3 regions of the Pseudacidobacterium ailaaui genome follow, and region 1 is predicted to be linked to each of the others. Evidence: riboswitches for the same ligand, from Rfam matches in the RefSeq annotation. Region 1 holds a riboswitch; each other region holds the start of a gene.
The links. A riboswitch is a leader RNA that binds a small molecule or an ion and turns the genes downstream of it on or off. The one in region 1 is predicted to bind cobalamin.
Positions count from the first base shown of each region.

Region 1 (5,214 bases):
GAGTGATACCCCAGAGATCAAATTGCAGTTTGCCCAGCGCAGCACGGGTCTCGCTGAAGGCCGGATGCGGGCCTTGCTTTTCCGCCAGATGGCAGGAGGCACTGAGGGCATGAAAGTAAATTTCTTCCTGAATTTGCGAAGAAAGAGCAGATGCTTCTGGCGAATCAAACGGCAGGCCAAGCTGGAAAAAGACGTCCTGCAGCCCCATGATACCAAGCCCGACAGGACGCCAGCGGTGATTGGCAGACGCTGCTTTTTCCACGGGGTAGTAGTTAATGTCAATCACGCGGTCGAGCATCGGAATCGCTGCGCGTACGGTACGCGCAAGTTTTTCAAAATCAAAGCTTCCGTTTACAACGTGTCGGGCAAGATTGATTGATCCCAAATTGCAGACAGCAGTTTCTGCCGAAGAGGTGACTTCGGTGATTTCTGTGCACAAATTTGAGAGATGCACGACGTTTTCCGGCCTTCCCGTCTGATTGCATTTCAGGTTCGTTGTGTCCTTGAAGGTCATCCAGCCATTGCCGGTTTCGGCAAGCGTGCGCATCATGCGTGCATAAAGGTCGCGGGCCTTTATCTGCTTTGTATAAAGCTTCTGCGCCTCAGCTTCCTCATAAGCAGCTTCAAAGGCTTCACCATAAAGGTCGGGAAAATGAGGGACAACTTTAGGATCAAACAGCGACCAGACCCCATCTGTCTCCACGCGACGCATAAAAAGGTCTGGTATCCAATTCGCCAGGTTCAGGTTGTACGTGCGGCGCGCATGGTCGCCCGTGTTGTCGCGAAGTTCCAGAAATTGTTCAATGTCAGCATGCCAGGGCTCCAGATAAACACAGCAAGCACCTTTACGCTTTCCTCCCTGATTGACCGCAGACACAGATGCATCGAGCGTGTGCAACCAGGGAACGATGCCATTGGAGAGACCATTCGTCGCACGGATCAAAGATCCTTCTGAGCGCACGCGATGGAAAGCCAGACCGATGCCCCCGGAAAACTTTGAGAGCATCGCCACCTGCTTGTAGGTGTCATAGATGGCCTCAAGCGAGTCTTGCGGGGAATCTATGAGATAACAGGAGGACATCTGTGCGTGACGGGTGCCGGAATTGAAGAGGGTCGGCGAACTGGGCATGTAATCGTGCGTAGCCATCAGGCGATAAAAATCTATGGCCTCATTTACCGTAACTGCCAGTCCGCAGGAGACACGCATAAAGAAATACTGCGGCGTTTCTATTACCTTGCGCGTAATGGGATGCCGCAGCAAATAGCGGTCATACACAGTGCGCAGACCAAAGTATTCAAATCGATCAGAAAACTCCTCATCCACTGCATGGTTAAGCTTCCGCGCGTTCTGAACAACAAAATCATAGGTGGCGCGGCCAATCAGAGCTTCCTGATGGCCCATCTCAATGGATTGCGAAAACGAGTAAATGTTCTGGCCAGAAACTTCTTTCACAATGGTGGAAAGCAGCAAGCGCGCCGCGAGCCTGGAATACTCCGGCTCTTCAGCAATCAGCGAAGCCGCGGTTTGAATCGAGATTGCATCGAGCTCCCGTGTGGTAGCACCGTTGTAAAGCCCCCCTATTGTGCGGCTGGCGACGCGCATCGGGTCCACGTGCGTCAGACCATGGCAGCATCGCTGCACGGCACGCACGATCTTGTTCACATCGACAGGTTCAAGTGAACCGTTGCGCTTGCGCACCTGCATCTGTGGTGCAGGCTCAGGCTGTGGAAAGTCTGGTGCGATCTCAGCAAGTGTTGTCTGCAATTCAGGCACGGAAATTTCCTTTCCGCCTGAGAGGTGAGACTGGACAGGAAAATGACGGAAAGAGACCATCATCACCCGGCACTCCCCTCGGAGGCGCATGAGTGTCTCTCTGCGGCAGGTCTTCGGGCTTGCAGGCTTGTCCTTCCTACTTGCCTCCGCTTCCCGGCTTGGAGCCAAACCAGTGCGTCTGAATGAGGCTTTCGTTCCTGCTTACCGCTGCGGGGCAGCTCCGGATTTGCACCGGATTCCCTTTTCAGCCGGATGAAGATCCATCCAGCACCGCAAAGGTAGACCAACTATATCCTGTGTAGACTGTGGAAATCAACGCAAGATACTGCGGTATGATTGCATATCTTTCCGATCCAGAGCGCCAACGCTTCAGGAGGCAAACTTCGCAGAATAGCGGGCGTCCTGCAAATCAATGTCGAGGATAAGCTGCTGGTAGACCAGATCGTTGATCTGGTTGGTAGCAAGCAATTCTCCTGCGGCCATACGCTCAATGTTTCTGGCCTCACGGGCAACTTCAAGATAGCGGTTGGCCTGAGCGTAAAACTCTTCTTTTGTTCCTTCTTCAGGATTTTTCAGAAGCGCCATCCGACGCTTGTACGCGCGCTCCACCGCTTCGTACACTTCCTTGTTTGCAATATCCTTTTCTCTTTGTGCCTGAAGATAACTGATGGCCCGCTGAATCATGGTCCGAAGCGCCATCTGTTCTTCCAAATTGGGTTTTTGTCCACTCTGGGCCAAACCAAGGTTGCGAATGATCCAGGGAAAAGTCAGGCCCTGACCAACGAGCGTAACAAGAATGACACAGAAGGTAAAAAAGATGATGATGTTACGCGCTGGAAATGCGGCCCCATCCGGGAGTGATTCCGGAAGTGAGAGTGCAGCAGCCAATGCAATCACGCCGCGCATTCCTCCCCAGGCGATAAGAAACACCTGACGGTTTTCTATCTCCGTTTCCCTTCCGGAAAAATGCTTCCGGATCTTCTGCGCGATCCAGGCACCAGGAAAGACCCAAAGGAAGCGAAGCGCCACCACAATGATGCTGACCATGATGCCACCCGCGATGAGCTTGCCCGTCCCCATATGTTCAATCCCCGCCAACACGGAGGAGATTTGAAGACCTAACAGAAGAAAAACCAGCCCGTTCAGAATAAATTCAACCGTATTCCACACGGCCGGAGATTCGAGGCGGGCGCCGAGGGAAAGCAGCCGCGTGCGGTGATGCCCCAGATACAATCCGCAGGCTACAGTCGCCATGACACCGGAGGTATGCAGACGTTCCGCGGCCAGGTAGGCAACATACGGAACCATAAGAGTCATGGTCAACTCAATCTGCGCAGCCTCAATGCGATAGATCAACCGTGAGTGGACCCATGCAATTGCGAGGCCGATGATGACGCCACCGCTAGAAAGGAGCAAGAGCTGACCAAGAGCGCTGAGAAGAGAAGGCACATGCCCGCTAGTGATAATGCCCACTGTAAAGCTGACGGCGAGAAGGCCGCTGGCATCATTGATGAGACTTTCTCCTTCCAGAATGTCCACGATTCGAGTGGGAATGCCGAGTTTTTGTGCAATGCTGGTTGCAGCCAGCGTGTCTGTAGTGGAAACCACCGCACCCAGCACCAGGCCGGTCTTCCAGGTGAGCTGCGGAAAGAAGTAGTGCCCCGCAAAACCTACACCGACCACGGTGAAAGCAACCAGTCCAAAGGCCAGCATCAGAATGCCCATAAGGTTTTCTCGAAAATCACGCCACGACGTATTGTGGGCCGCAGCAAATACGAGAGGCGGCAGCACGACGAGAAAGACAAAATCAGGATGCAGCGCAATGTCCGGGACTGGTGGAAGAAAGCTGAGCACAAGTCCACCGAGAACGAAAATGATGGGGTAGGGCTGCCCAAGGCGGCGAGCAAGCACAGCAAGCCCCACCACGAAAAGCAGCAGTAACAGCATCAGCAGTTCCAAATGATGGATATTGATGGTCATAGACACTCAGCCTGCAGAAAGCTTACATGTGATTGGAAGCTGCCTCACAAAGAAGCTCTACCTCGCGAACGGCAGCAAGAGCTGATCTCAGTTGCGGGGCTCCTATCTTTTTTTCAAACAGCTTCTGCATCTGGTCCAAAACCCGGACGGCCTGCATCGCGCATTTGCGCCCCGGGGTCTTGAGCTGCAGCTGGATACTGCGGCCATCTTCCGGATCAATACGACGCTTCAGAAGACCACGGGCCTCCAGCGTGGAGATGCAGTTGCTGATGTTTCCGCGCCCGGTTGAAAAGGTGTCTGCAAGCTGAGACGGTTTGACCGCGCGGGGCTCCTCGAACAGAATGGAGACCAGCAAAAGTGCCTCAAAAAAGCTGATATCACATGGACTTAAGAGTTGACGCAACTGCGTTTCCAGCTTTCGCGAGACACGATAGATCTCAAAAAGAGGACTTTCCTCAAGAAATGCCTCGATTCGCATGCCATCATTCTACTGGATGGTTCACGAAATGAACTATTCACTTCATGGCTAAATTACCATTGTGACTTGCCCGAAGAAACCGGATGATAAGCGCATGAAAGTTTGTACCCTTGTTCTTTCTGGTTTCTTATGTCTCTTCCATGCCATTGCGCAGGAAACCTCCCAGGCTCAATTCCCTCCCCCGCCTACAGCAAAAACAACGGTTGTTGTGGTGGGGAACCCCGAGCCTGTCACTCTGGGCGAATCAAACCGCTCGGTAATGATCTTGAATCCCCAGGAACACCCCCTGGCGTTCCCGACTGTGGAAGATTTGCTCAGGACCGACGCCTCTACCTATATTGAACAGCGCGGTGCGGGGGGAGCTCAGGCAGACATCGTAATGCGCGGCTCCTCGTTTGCGCAGACGCTGGTTCTGATCAATGGATTGCGCGTGAATGATGCGCAGTCAGCCCACCATAATTTGGACCTTCCGGTACCTCTGGATGCGATGCAGTCGATTGACATTCTGCATGGCTCCGGCTCGACACTGTATGGCTCGGACGCCATTGGAGGCGTTGTAGATTTTCTTACGGCTACTCCGCAAACCACAGCATTGCGACTGCGTAGTGGAGTGGGAAGCTTTGGCGAAGATGAGCAGGCCTTCACCGGGTCCATCGTGGGGAAACAATGGTCCGAGCTGGCTTCAGGTGCACGCAATTTCTCAACGGGTTTTATGACTGACCGCGATTACCGTAATGAGAACGGAAGCTCAGAAACCAGATGGAAGACCGTTCTGGGAGAGAGTGACATTCTGTTGGCCGGTAGCGATCGTGCGTTTGGGGCCAACCAGTTTTATGGCAACTTCAATTCATGGGAGCGCACAAAAGGATGGTTTGCTTCCCTGCGCCAGGAACTGGGCACGAAGACATCAGCCGCATTTGGATATCGCAGACACTCTGACATCTTTGTGCTTCTGCGTAATGATCCCGCCTTTTACAAAAAC
Region 1 covers NZ_JIAL01000001.1:3,518,226-3,523,439, forward strand. The annotation lists gene N655_RS0115710 (ribonucleoside-diphosphate reductase subunit alpha) at 1-1,774, opposite strand, end outside; cobalamin riboswitch at 1,862-2,064, opposite strand; gene N655_RS0115720 (Na+/H+ antiporter) at 2,144-3,754, opposite strand; gene N655_RS0115725 (MarR family winged helix-turn-helix transcriptional regulator) at 3,777-4,232, opposite strand; gene N655_RS0115730 (TonB-dependent receptor plug domain-containing protein) at 4,327-5,214, shown strand, end outside.

Region 2 (5,214 bases), 1.2 Mb from region 1:
AACCAGGACCAGAACGGAAAGAGCAATGGCCGTGCTGATGCCCGCCACCACGGGCAGGGCCAGCGAGATGATGCCGCACAGAATGAGAATCGCGGCCCAGACCATACCGAGGGTAGTGCCATGCTTTAAGGCGGTGGTGAGGGGATCGGCTGACATGCTGCTTTTTCCTCCTGTGAGCGAAGGTGGCCCATCACTGCTACAGTCAGGTTTGGATGCTGTGCAGGTGGAATCAGCTTCCTTTCATTTTTTCCTTGACTGATTTGGCCAGCTTTTCGATCTCTTCAGCTTTTTTGATGACAGAAAGCGAAAGCTGGTCCTGATTGGTTTTATCAACCTCGGCCTTGAGCTGCTGGGCGAGCTGAAGCAGTTTGTTTGTATCGTTTACGATGTCCTGCTGGCGCTGCTGGTTGCGTTTCTTTGCCTGTTCCAGCATGATCCGACGGGCCAAAGGGTCGGGGCCGGAGTCGTCACCAGCCATGCCGGGCTGGCCGGGCGATGTGGGGCGCGAGGCGGGGGCAGGAATCTGGGGAAGCTGCTGTTGCTGCTGTGCAGGCGAGGCCACCGGGCCGCCGGCGAGAAGGACCAGCGAAAGCAGCAGCGCCTGCCAACGGAAATTGGCATCCAAGTACTGCATCCGGTCATTATAGGAATGTTGCCTATGCTTTTAACAGATGCAAATTCCCTGTTCTCTTTTGCCATCCAGAACGGCGGGCACCTGGCAAAGCTGAACACAGAGTTAATTGACGACCTGATGGACTTTGCCTACAAGGCATTGCCGAAGATCGTGGTCACCATCATTGCGGCCTGGATCTTTGTGCGTATGCTGAAGGCCTTTACGCGGCACATTGTGCGGATTACGGAACGCCATGCGGCCAGCGCTTCCCGGATTGGGCAGGTGAAGACCCTGGCCTCGGTGATGCATGCCAGCGGGATTGGCTTTATTGTCTTTGTCGCTGCGCTGGAGGTGCTGCCGCTGTTTGGCTTTAAGCTGGAGCCGCTGCTGGCCAGCGCGGGAATTGCCGGCGTTGCCATCGGCCTGGCGGCGCAGACCATCGTCAAGGACTGTTTGAACGGCATTCTGATTCTGGTAGAAGACCAGTACAACGTGGGAGACAAGGTCCGCGTGGCCGGGGTGACGGGGATTGTGGAGTCGCTTTCCCTGCGCAAAACCATGGTACGGGACGGAGACGGTACGCTTTACTTCATCCCGAACTCGCAGATTACGACGGTGGCGAACCTGACCCGGGACTACTCGGTAGCGACGATCAACGTATCTGTGGACTTTTCCGCCGACCCGGACAAGGTGATGAAACTGTTGATGGAAGTGGCGATGAGCGTGCGCAATGATCCGGAATACAGGGACGTCTTTCTGGCCGACCCCACGCTTCTGGGTGTGGACACGATCAAGGGCTCGCAGGTGATCTATCCGGTGCAGTTGAAGACCAAGGCAGACAAGCACTGGGGGGCCATGCGTGAGACCCAGCGCCGCATCCGCATTGCTCTGGAAAAGAACGGGCTGTTACCGGGAGACCCGCTGCGTGTTTACGGGAGCGGGGTGGCCGGGCAGCTCCAGCACAGGCCTGAGGCTGCGGTTGCGGTGGCCGACCCCACGACGGCAAAGGCGAATGAGGTGAATCCGTTTACCGGGGAAGGAATGTAGGTCTGTCGAGAAGGAGCGGGGCTGCGCCGATGTCAGTGGCCGTTGGGGACGCGGGCCTTGAGCCGTTCGATGACGAATTGAGGGACCAGTCCCTCGATGGACCCGCCGAGGGTAAAGACCTCCTTGACTAGGCGGGAGCTGACGAAGGAGTACTTGCCATCGGGCATGAGAAAGACCGTTTCAAGGTCGGGGGCGAGACGGCGGTTCATGAGGGCCATCTGTAGCTCGTATTCGTAATCGCTGATGGCGCGAATGCCGCGCATGACGGCCTGAGCATGTTGTTCGCGGACGAAGTCTACCAGCAGACCGTCGAAGGTCGCAACGGAGACATTTTGAAAGCCGGAAAGCGCCTGCGAGAGCATCTCGACGCGCTCTTCGACAGAAAACAGGGGATTTTTTCCGGAGTTGCGAAGGATCGCGACGACCAGATGGTCAAAGATTTTGGTCCCTCGCGCAATCAGGTCGAGGTGGCCGTTGGTCACTGGATCAAAGCTGCCCGGATAGATGGCCTTTACAGTATTCACGCCAAAGGCATTGTATCGCGTGAAGAGGACCAGGAGCAGGGCCCAGCGGAAGAGGAGCGGCCGAAGCAGGTTAAAATAAGTTGCAGTGGCCCCGTAGCTCAGGTGGATAGAGCAGCAGTTTCCTAAACTGCGTGTCGGAAGTTCGAATCTTCCCGGGGTCACCAGCTCTACAGTTAAGGCGCAGGCGTCTTGAGAGCATGAGGACTGATGGCCAGCGCTTTCTTCTCTGTCTGCTGTGCGGCGATCCCATTTCCCGTAAGTTTCTGCGCCACTGCCAGCGATACGAGCGCCCTGGGATTGGCCAGCGGCATCTGCGATACCCGCGCGGCCACTTCCTCAAGCTCAAGTTTTGCCGCGACATCCGAGGGATTGCTTTGCACGGTGTGCGCCAGTTGCTGCATTTGTGTGACGGCGTCGATTTTGCTCTTGAGAGCCAGGGCCGCGGGCTGGCGGGGATCCATCTGTAACGCCCGGGCGAGGTTCTGCTGTGCAGGCCCTTCCTGGCCGAGGGCATACTGGGCGCTGGCCACAGCCGTCAGGGTTGCCGCATTGCCAGGCCGAGAGGCCAGCTGGGCGGTGATCTGCGCGAGGCGGCTGCGTGCGGCCTGGTCGGCAGGGTTGGCGGCGACCTGCTGGAGCTGGTTGTTCAGTGTGACGGTCAGATGGTTGTACTGGATGGACTGGACGCTGGGCCATCCAATCATGGCGAGCGAGAGGATGAAGAGCGGGACCAGAATGGCGGAAATCTTACCGCGCACGAGTCCGGCAACCAGTCCGATCAGCAGGACCAGGAACAGAAGAATGCCGCCAACGAGCAGCACAACCTCAAACGGATACAAACCTTGGGTGAAGGCGGCGAAGCTGGTCATGCATGGATGGTGCGCGAGACCAAGAGTGCGTTACGCGCACAAAGCGGTGGTTTTTGACATTGCTTTCCGTGTCACGAATAATCATAGTTTCCGGCACAGGAAGGAACGGAAGCAGACAGGGACGGACGTCCGTGTCTTTGCTGTCTCTGTGACGGAAGAAACGCATGAGGTGTTCGGGAAGGCGGTGAGAATCCGCCACTGCCCCGCAACTGTAAGCGCGTAGCGCAAGCTGGCGCCATGCCTTCAGCCACTGGTTTGGCCGGGAAGGCGGCATGGCAGGACGCGCAGAGTCAGGAGACCGGCCTCAGGCGCACAAAACCCAGTTCCGAGGGGAACGGAGGAAAGATGCGAGAACTTCTGCGGCGCCGCCGCTTTGTTTTTCTATGGATTTGTATTTTGCTTGCCGTATCTCCCATACGCGCCGTGGTGGTGCATGGGCGTGTGACAGACCCGTTGGGCGCCGGGATTGCCAATGCCGACGTTGCCCTGGTCTATAACGGCAAGGTCATTGTAGCGGGCAAGACCGAAAGCGACGGCAGCTATTCTCTTTCCACATCATCGAGCGGCAGGTTTTATGTGCTGGCCAGCGGGAGCTCGTTTCGTCAGCTTGCCACGCAGAGCTTTTACGGTGGTGCTCTGGATGTAGTGGATCAGGAGATTGTGCTTGAGCCGGAGTGGGTGCGCCAGTCTGTGGTGGTCACGGCCACGGGAACACCGCTGCCGCAGGCGCAGGTGAGTGCATCGGTCACCGGGCTGAGCAAGACCGAATTTCTGAATCGGGCAGACATGGTGGATGTGCTGCGCCAGGTGGCCGGGATCAACGTTGTGCAGCAGGGGCAGCGCGGCGGGCTGACAAGCATCTTTATCCGAGGCGGAAATTCGGACGCCAACAAGGTGTTGCTGGACGGCGCCCCGATGGAAGACATTGGCGGACGCTTTGATTTTTCCACGCTCTCATCAACGGGAGTGGAGAAGGCGGAGGCATACCGTGGACCGAACAGCGTGCTGTATGGTTCCGACGCTGCAGCCGGTGTGGTTGCATTTACAACGCCGCGCGGCTCAACGCCATTCCCCTCGCTGATGTATGAGGGAGATGCGGGGAACTTCGGGACCTACCGCAATGAGGTCCAGCTGGGCGGCACGCACGGCGCGCTGGATTACTATGGCGGATTCAGCGACCTGCAGACGAAAAATGCGATTCCGCAGGACGAGTATCACAATCTTGTGGAGACGGCGAACCTGGGATGGGCCTGGTCTTCAGCCACGACGGTGCGCGGGACATTCCGCAACGCGGACATTGCGACGGGGCTGCCGGGGGCCTATGAGTTTTATCGGATTGCCAATGATGGAAAGCAATCGGACCAGGACATTTATGCGACGGGGAGCATCGACCATACATTTTCTGACCGTCTGCATGGGCTGGTGCGATATGGCCTGGCGCGCAAGCGGGAAGAGGACACGCAATGGTCTCCGACCGGGATCTATGAGCCGGACATGGGGGTGTATCTGGGGCTGCCGGTGACCATCCGGGGGCCAACGGATATACGGTGAGTGGACAGGCAATTCTGAATTATGCCGGCACGTATCCGGTGACTTCAGAGCTGGTGTCCAACCGGGACAATCTGTATGCACAGGCGGACTATCAGTTTACGCCGCACCTTCTGGCGGTGGCAGGGTTCCGCTTTGAAGATGAGCGCGGCAAAGACTATTACCCCGGGTATGTGAATGACACTCTGGAGCGGGCCAACTATGACTTCATGCTCCAGATTGCCGGCGACTTTCGCAACCGGTTGTTTTATTCGCTGGGTGGAGGCATTGAGAAAAACCAGCTTTACGGAACGGAAGGCACGCCGCGGGTGGGAGTGTCTTACTATCTGGTGCGTCCGGGAGCGGGCAGTTTTCACGGGACCAAGCTGAACTTTAATTTTGCCAAGGGCGTAAAAGAGCCGACACTGACCGACCAGTTTGACTCACTGTATCAGGTGCTGAACACTTACGGCGGAGCGGGTGCGGCAGCGCAGTTTGGCATCCGCCCGATTGGCGCGGAGCGGTCGCGCAGTTATGACGGTGGAGTGGAGCAAAGTCTGTTCAGCGAGCGGGTGCTGGTGCGCGCAACTTACTTCCATAATGAATTTGGCGACCAGATTGAGAGCGTGCCGGC
Region 2 covers NZ_JIAL01000001.1:2,349,443-2,354,656, forward strand. The annotation lists gene N655_RS0110465 (HdeD family acid-resistance protein) at 1-156, opposite strand, end outside; gene N655_RS18380 (hypothetical protein) at 230-625, opposite strand; gene N655_RS18385 (mechanosensitive ion channel family protein) at 659-1,660, shown strand; gene coaD (pantetheine-phosphate adenylyltransferase) at 1,693-2,184, opposite strand; tRNA gene N655_RS0110485 (tRNA-Arg) at 2,272-2,348, shown strand; gene N655_RS0110490 (tetratricopeptide repeat protein) at 2,358-3,053, opposite strand; cobalamin riboswitch at 3,204-3,374, shown strand; gene N655_RS20915 (TonB-dependent receptor plug domain-containing protein) at 3,399-4,604, shown strand; gene N655_RS20920 (TonB-dependent receptor domain-containing protein) at 4,601-5,214, shown strand, end outside.
Region 2: it holds a riboswitch for cobalamin, as region 1 does, so the genes downstream of both, N655_RS20915 (TonB-dependent receptor plug domain-containing protein) here and N655_RS0115710 (ribonucleoside-diphosphate reductase subunit alpha) in region 1, are expected to answer to the same signal.

Region 3 (5,214 bases), 190 kb from region 1:
AGACATCCGCTGGATGAGACGAGCGCTTGACCTTGCGCGGCAGTCTGTTGGTGTCTCTTCTCCAAATCCCGCCGTGGGATGTGTGCTGGTCCAGCGTGACGGAAGGCTGGTAGGTGAGGGCTTTCATCAATATGATGCATTGGACCATGCCGAAATCGTGGCACTCAGGCAGGCTGGAGAAAAGGCCCGCGGAACGACGGCCTATGTCACACTCGAACCTTGTTCCCATCACGGACGGACCGGGCCATGCGCCGATGCCCTCATCCGGGCCGGGGTGCAGCGGGTTGTGGCGGCGACCTGCGATCCGAATCCAGCGGTCCATGGGCAGGGAGTGGAGAAGCTTCGTAAAGCAGGCATTTCTGTTGAGGTCGGCGTTCTGCAGGACGAAGCGCGCAGAATCAATGATGGCTTTGCGAAATATATCGTCACCGGACTACCCTTGATCACTCTGAAGGCCGGCGTGTCGCTCGATGGACGCATTGCTCCCGCTCCTGGAGTTGTGCCGAAGGGAAAACCGCACTACATCACCAGTGAGGCATCGCGCGCGATTGTGCAGGAAATGCGCCATGCCTCAGACGCCGTTCTGACCGGGATCGGCACGGTCCTGACTGACGACCCTTTGCTTACAGATCGCAGTGGTCTGCCGCGCCGCCGGCCATTGCTGCGGGTGGTGCTTGACTCATCGTTGCGCTTGCCTCTCGATTGCAGGCTGGTGCAGACAGCCAAAGATGATGTGATGGTCTTCTGCACGGAACGCGCCCCCGCAGAGAAATTACGCGAGCTGGACGCCCGCGGCATCCGCGTGGAACAGCTTTCCGGACAGGACGGTCGCGTCCCACTGAAGTTGGTGGTGCACAGATTGGCTCACAGCAATGTGCTTAACGTGATGCTGGAATGTGGGGCGCATCTGAACAGTGCTGCGATGAAAGCGCAGATCGTGGACAAGCTCAGTTTGTTTTATGCTCCAGTGCTCCTCGGCGAACACGGAGTCCCCCTTTTTTCCGGAGAGGCGAGTGTCCTCAAGGAGCCGCAGCGCATCTGCTCAAAGACAATCGAACAGGATGTACTGTTGGAAGCATATCTGCACGACCCTTGGAAGCAGGAGAAAGTATGTTTACCGGACTGATTGAAGCTACCGGAAAGGTCCTCAGCCTGGAAGACCGCGCAGGTACCAGACGCATTGCGGTTTCCGCACCAAAAGTGGCCGAAAAGCTGCGGGAAGGGGATTCTGTGGCCGTCAGCGGGGTCTGCCTCACCGCGCTGGATATTTCGGCAGATCCTCCGGTTTTTTATGCTGATCTGGCAGAGGAAACTGTGGCGCGGACTTCGCTTGCAAGACTGAAGCCGGGATCAGTGGTAAATCTTGAACTCCCCACCCCGGCAGGCACTCCATTGGGTGGACATGTGGTGCAGGGGCATGTGGATGCGACTGGCACCCTGCTCTCTCTGGAGCCTGTTTCGTCCGCTGCGGATCTGTCCGTAACAGACTGGTGGCTGCGGGTTTCGGTACCAGACAGCGTGGCGCGATATATTGTCGAAAAGGGATCAATTGCGATCGAGGGCATCAGCCTTACCGTTGCAAAATTTGATGGCAGCACGGTGACCATTGCGATCATTCCGCACACGTATGCGCATACCAATCTGCATACGCTCAAACCTGGAGATCCGGTAAATCTGGAGGCTGACGTCATGTTGAAGTTTTTTGAGCAGGAGCGCCGGCAAAAGACGGCCGCTTCTGAGTTGACATTGGAATACCTGATTGCCAACGGATATTGAAGGACACACAACATCTCTCTCTCTTCTCACCAATGGCCGCTGCGCAGTGTAGACTCAAGACGTGCAGGTGCAGGGCCCTTTGGCCCTGTTAAACGGGAAGCCGGTGCAATTCCGGCACTGTCCCGCAGCGGTGATGGGAGCGAAAAGCGCACGGTTGGCTGTCAACCACGCACTGTTCAGCGATGAATGGGAAGCGGCGCCCAGTAGAAGGCCCAGAGTCCGAATACCGGCCTGCGCAGCGCCATCGCGTGCGCATACTTGTCGGCTGGCCTCGGGGAATGGGCCACTGATACTGGTCCCTGCGCGCAGATGGTTCCAATTTGATTTGCAAAGGAACCACTTCTCATGTCTCTGAAAACCGCGAATCTCGGATATCCGCGCATCGGTGCGCGTCGTGAACTCAAGTTTGCTCTTGAATCATATTGGCAGGGTAAGAGCGGCGAAGATGCACTGCTGGCTACTGCTCATGCATTGAAGCGCGATCGCTGGCTTGCCCAGAAGCAGGCCGGTATCCACTTCATTCCATCCAATGATTTTTCCTTGTATGACCATGTGCTGGACATGCTTGTGTCCCTGGGTGCCACGCCGGAGCGCTTCGGCAACGACGAAGTCACCTTACAGCGCTATTTTGAGATGGCCCGCAACAGCCAGCATCAGTCTCCGATGGAGATGACAAAATGGTTCGATACAAACTATCACTATCTGGTCCCTGAATGGTCGCGCAATCTTTCCTTCAAGACCAATCCCGGAAAAATTCTGGACGAAATCAAAAACGCCGAAGACCTTGGGGTCCATTCTCGGCCCGTTTTGCTTGGGCCCATATCGCTTTTATTGCTGGGGAAGTCCGTGGATGGAACAGACCCCTTGAATCTGCTTCCTGCTCTGCTGGAAAGTTACCATGCTCTCCTGCATTCTTTGTATAAAGCAGGGGTGGAATGGGTACAGATAGATGAGCCGCACTTGGCGACGGACCTGCCTGTCCCCTATCGAAGGGCCTACGGCATGGCTTATGAGCGTCTGGCGAAGGTCCCGCTAAAGATAATGCTCACCACGTATTTTGAAGGATTGGGAGAGAATCTCGATCTCGCGTTCTCCTTGCCCGTGTCTGGAGTGCATCTGGACCTTGTACGGGCGCCACAGCAACTGGATGCCGCTTTGCAGGCACTCCGGCCACAGCAGATACTGGGTCTGGGCTGCGTGGATGGACGCAATATCTGGGCCTGCGACCTAGACAAAGCGCATGCGCTGGCTGAGCGCGCCGCGCGGGCCGTCGGCGAAGACAGGGTTGTGATTGCGCCGTCCTGTTCACTGCTGCACGTACCTGTAGACGTCCGTGGCGAAGACAGTCTGCCGGAAGGCCTGAAGCCGTGGCTGAGTTTTGCCCTGCAGAAGCTGGAAGAGGTCCGGTGGATTGCCGGTGGACCAAAGAGCTTTCCTGCGGCCTTTGCCGATCGCCATCGCATTCTTCAGGAACGGGGAAGGGCCGCCTCGGCCTGTGTTCCGGCTGTGCGGGAAGCTGCCGCATCGTTGCAACGGAAGGATTTCCGCCGCAGCGCGCCTTACCCGGAACGCAGGGAGAAGCAGCGCGCCACATTGCGCTTGCCCCTGTTTCCAACCACGACCATCGGTTCTTTTCCGCAGACCACAGAGATACGCAAGGCCCGGGCAAAGTGGCGTAAAGGCGAAATGGCCACGGCCGAGTACCATGCCTATCTGGAGCAGGAGATGGCCGCTTGCATCCGTGTGCAGGAAGAAATCGGTCTGGACGTGCTGGTTCATGGTGAATTTGAGCGCAATGACATGGTCGAATACTTTGGCGAGCAACTGGCCGGCTTTGCATTTACCGCAAACGGATGGGTGCAGAGCTACGGATCACGCTGCGTCAAGCCCCCCATCATCTATGGAGACGTGTTTCGCCCAGCGCCTATGACTGTGTGCTGGAGCAGCAAGGCCCAGTCCATGACACAGAAACCGATGAAGGGAATGCTCACCGGTCCGGTGACCATCCTGCAATGGTCCTTTGTGCGCGACGATCTTTCGCGAAAGGATGTGGCCTTTCAGATTGCCCTGGCTCTGCGTGAGGAAGTACGCGACCTGGAGGCCGCCGGGATCCGCGTCATTCAGGTAGACGAGCCGGCCCTACGCGAAGGACTGCCGCTGCGCAAAGCTGCCTGGAGCGAGTACCTGGAGTGGGCCGCGGCGGCCTTTCGTCTGGCGACTTCTCTGGTGAGTGACGCAACCCAGATTCATACCCACATGTGCTACAGCGAGTTTAACGATATTTTCCCCGCGATTGCGGCCCTGGATGCGGATGTCATCTCGATTGAATCTGCACGCTCACGCATGGAGCTGCTTCAGGCCTTCCGTGAAGCCGGTTATCCAAATGAAATTGGACCCGGCGTGTATGACATTCATGCGACACGCATTCCGGGAAAAGACGAAATCGAGCAGCTCCTGCGCAGGGCATTGGAAGCGGTACGTCCTGAGCAGCTGTGGGTCAATCCGGATTGTGGGCTGAAGACGCGCAACTGGCCGGAGACAGTGGCGTCTCTGAAAAATATGTGCGCCGCCGCGCAGGCTTTGCGACAGGAATATGCCTCCGTGCTTGACTGACTCTGTTTTTCGCGGCCTGCCTGGTCTCAGGGCAGGCCGTTTTTGTTTGCGATAGACTCGACTCTGATGTCCTCTGCAAACGCCAGAAAACCGCCCGTCTTTCTTCTCGATTCTATGTCGTTCATCTTCCGCGCCTATCATGCAATGCAGCGGCAGAGGCCGATGTCAACACGTACCGGGGTACCTACGGCGGCGACCTATGTCTTTGTGAACATGATCAACAAATTGCGGCGGGACTTTCAGCCGCAGTTCCTTGCAGCCGTCTTTGATCCCAGCACGCCTGTTTTTCGCGACGAGCGGGCAAAGGCAATGACGACGATCCGAAAGTTCAATATCCGGACGCAGGCCTTTGACGAGGTGGAATATGCGGGATATAAGGCCACGCGCACGGAAACCCCACCCGATCTTCTCCAGCAGTTGCCCTATATCCGGCGTGCGCTGGAAGCTTTCCGCATCCCCATTCTGCTGGCCGAGGGTTATGAGGCAGACGATGTGATTGGCACGCTGGCGAAGAAGGCGGCCAACGAGGGACACCCCGTATTTATCGTCTCCAATGACAAGGACATGCTGCAGCTTGTCGACGAACGCATCCAGGTGTTGAATCCGGTCAAGGAAAATCTTGTCCTCGACCGTGCCAAAGTTGAAGAGACGCTGGGCGTGCCTCCAGAGAAAGTCATCGATGTCATGGCGCTGCGCGGCGACGCCATAGACAATGTCCCAGGCGCTCCCGGCATCGGGGACAAGGGTTCTGTTGAGTTGATCCAGCAGTTTGGCAGCGTCGAAGCGGCCCTGGAGCGCGCCTCAGAGGTAAAGCGCAAAACATAT
Region 3 covers NZ_JIAL01000001.1:3,325,008-3,330,221, reverse strand. The annotation lists gene ribD (bifunctional diaminohydroxyphosphoribosylaminopyrimidine deaminase/5-amino-6-(5-phosphoribosylamino)uracil reductase RibD) at 1-1,126, shown strand, start outside; gene N655_RS0114890 (riboflavin synthase) at 1,111-1,776, shown strand; cobalamin riboswitch at 1,825-2,025, shown strand; gene metE (5-methyltetrahydropteroyltriglutamate--homocysteine S-methyltransferase) at 2,122-4,389, shown strand; gene polA (DNA polymerase I) at 4,456-5,214, shown strand, end outside.
Region 3: it holds a riboswitch for cobalamin, as region 1 does, so the genes downstream of both, metE (5-methyltetrahydropteroyltriglutamate--homocysteine S-methyltransferase) here and N655_RS0115710 (ribonucleoside-diphosphate reductase subunit alpha) in region 1, are expected to answer to the same signal.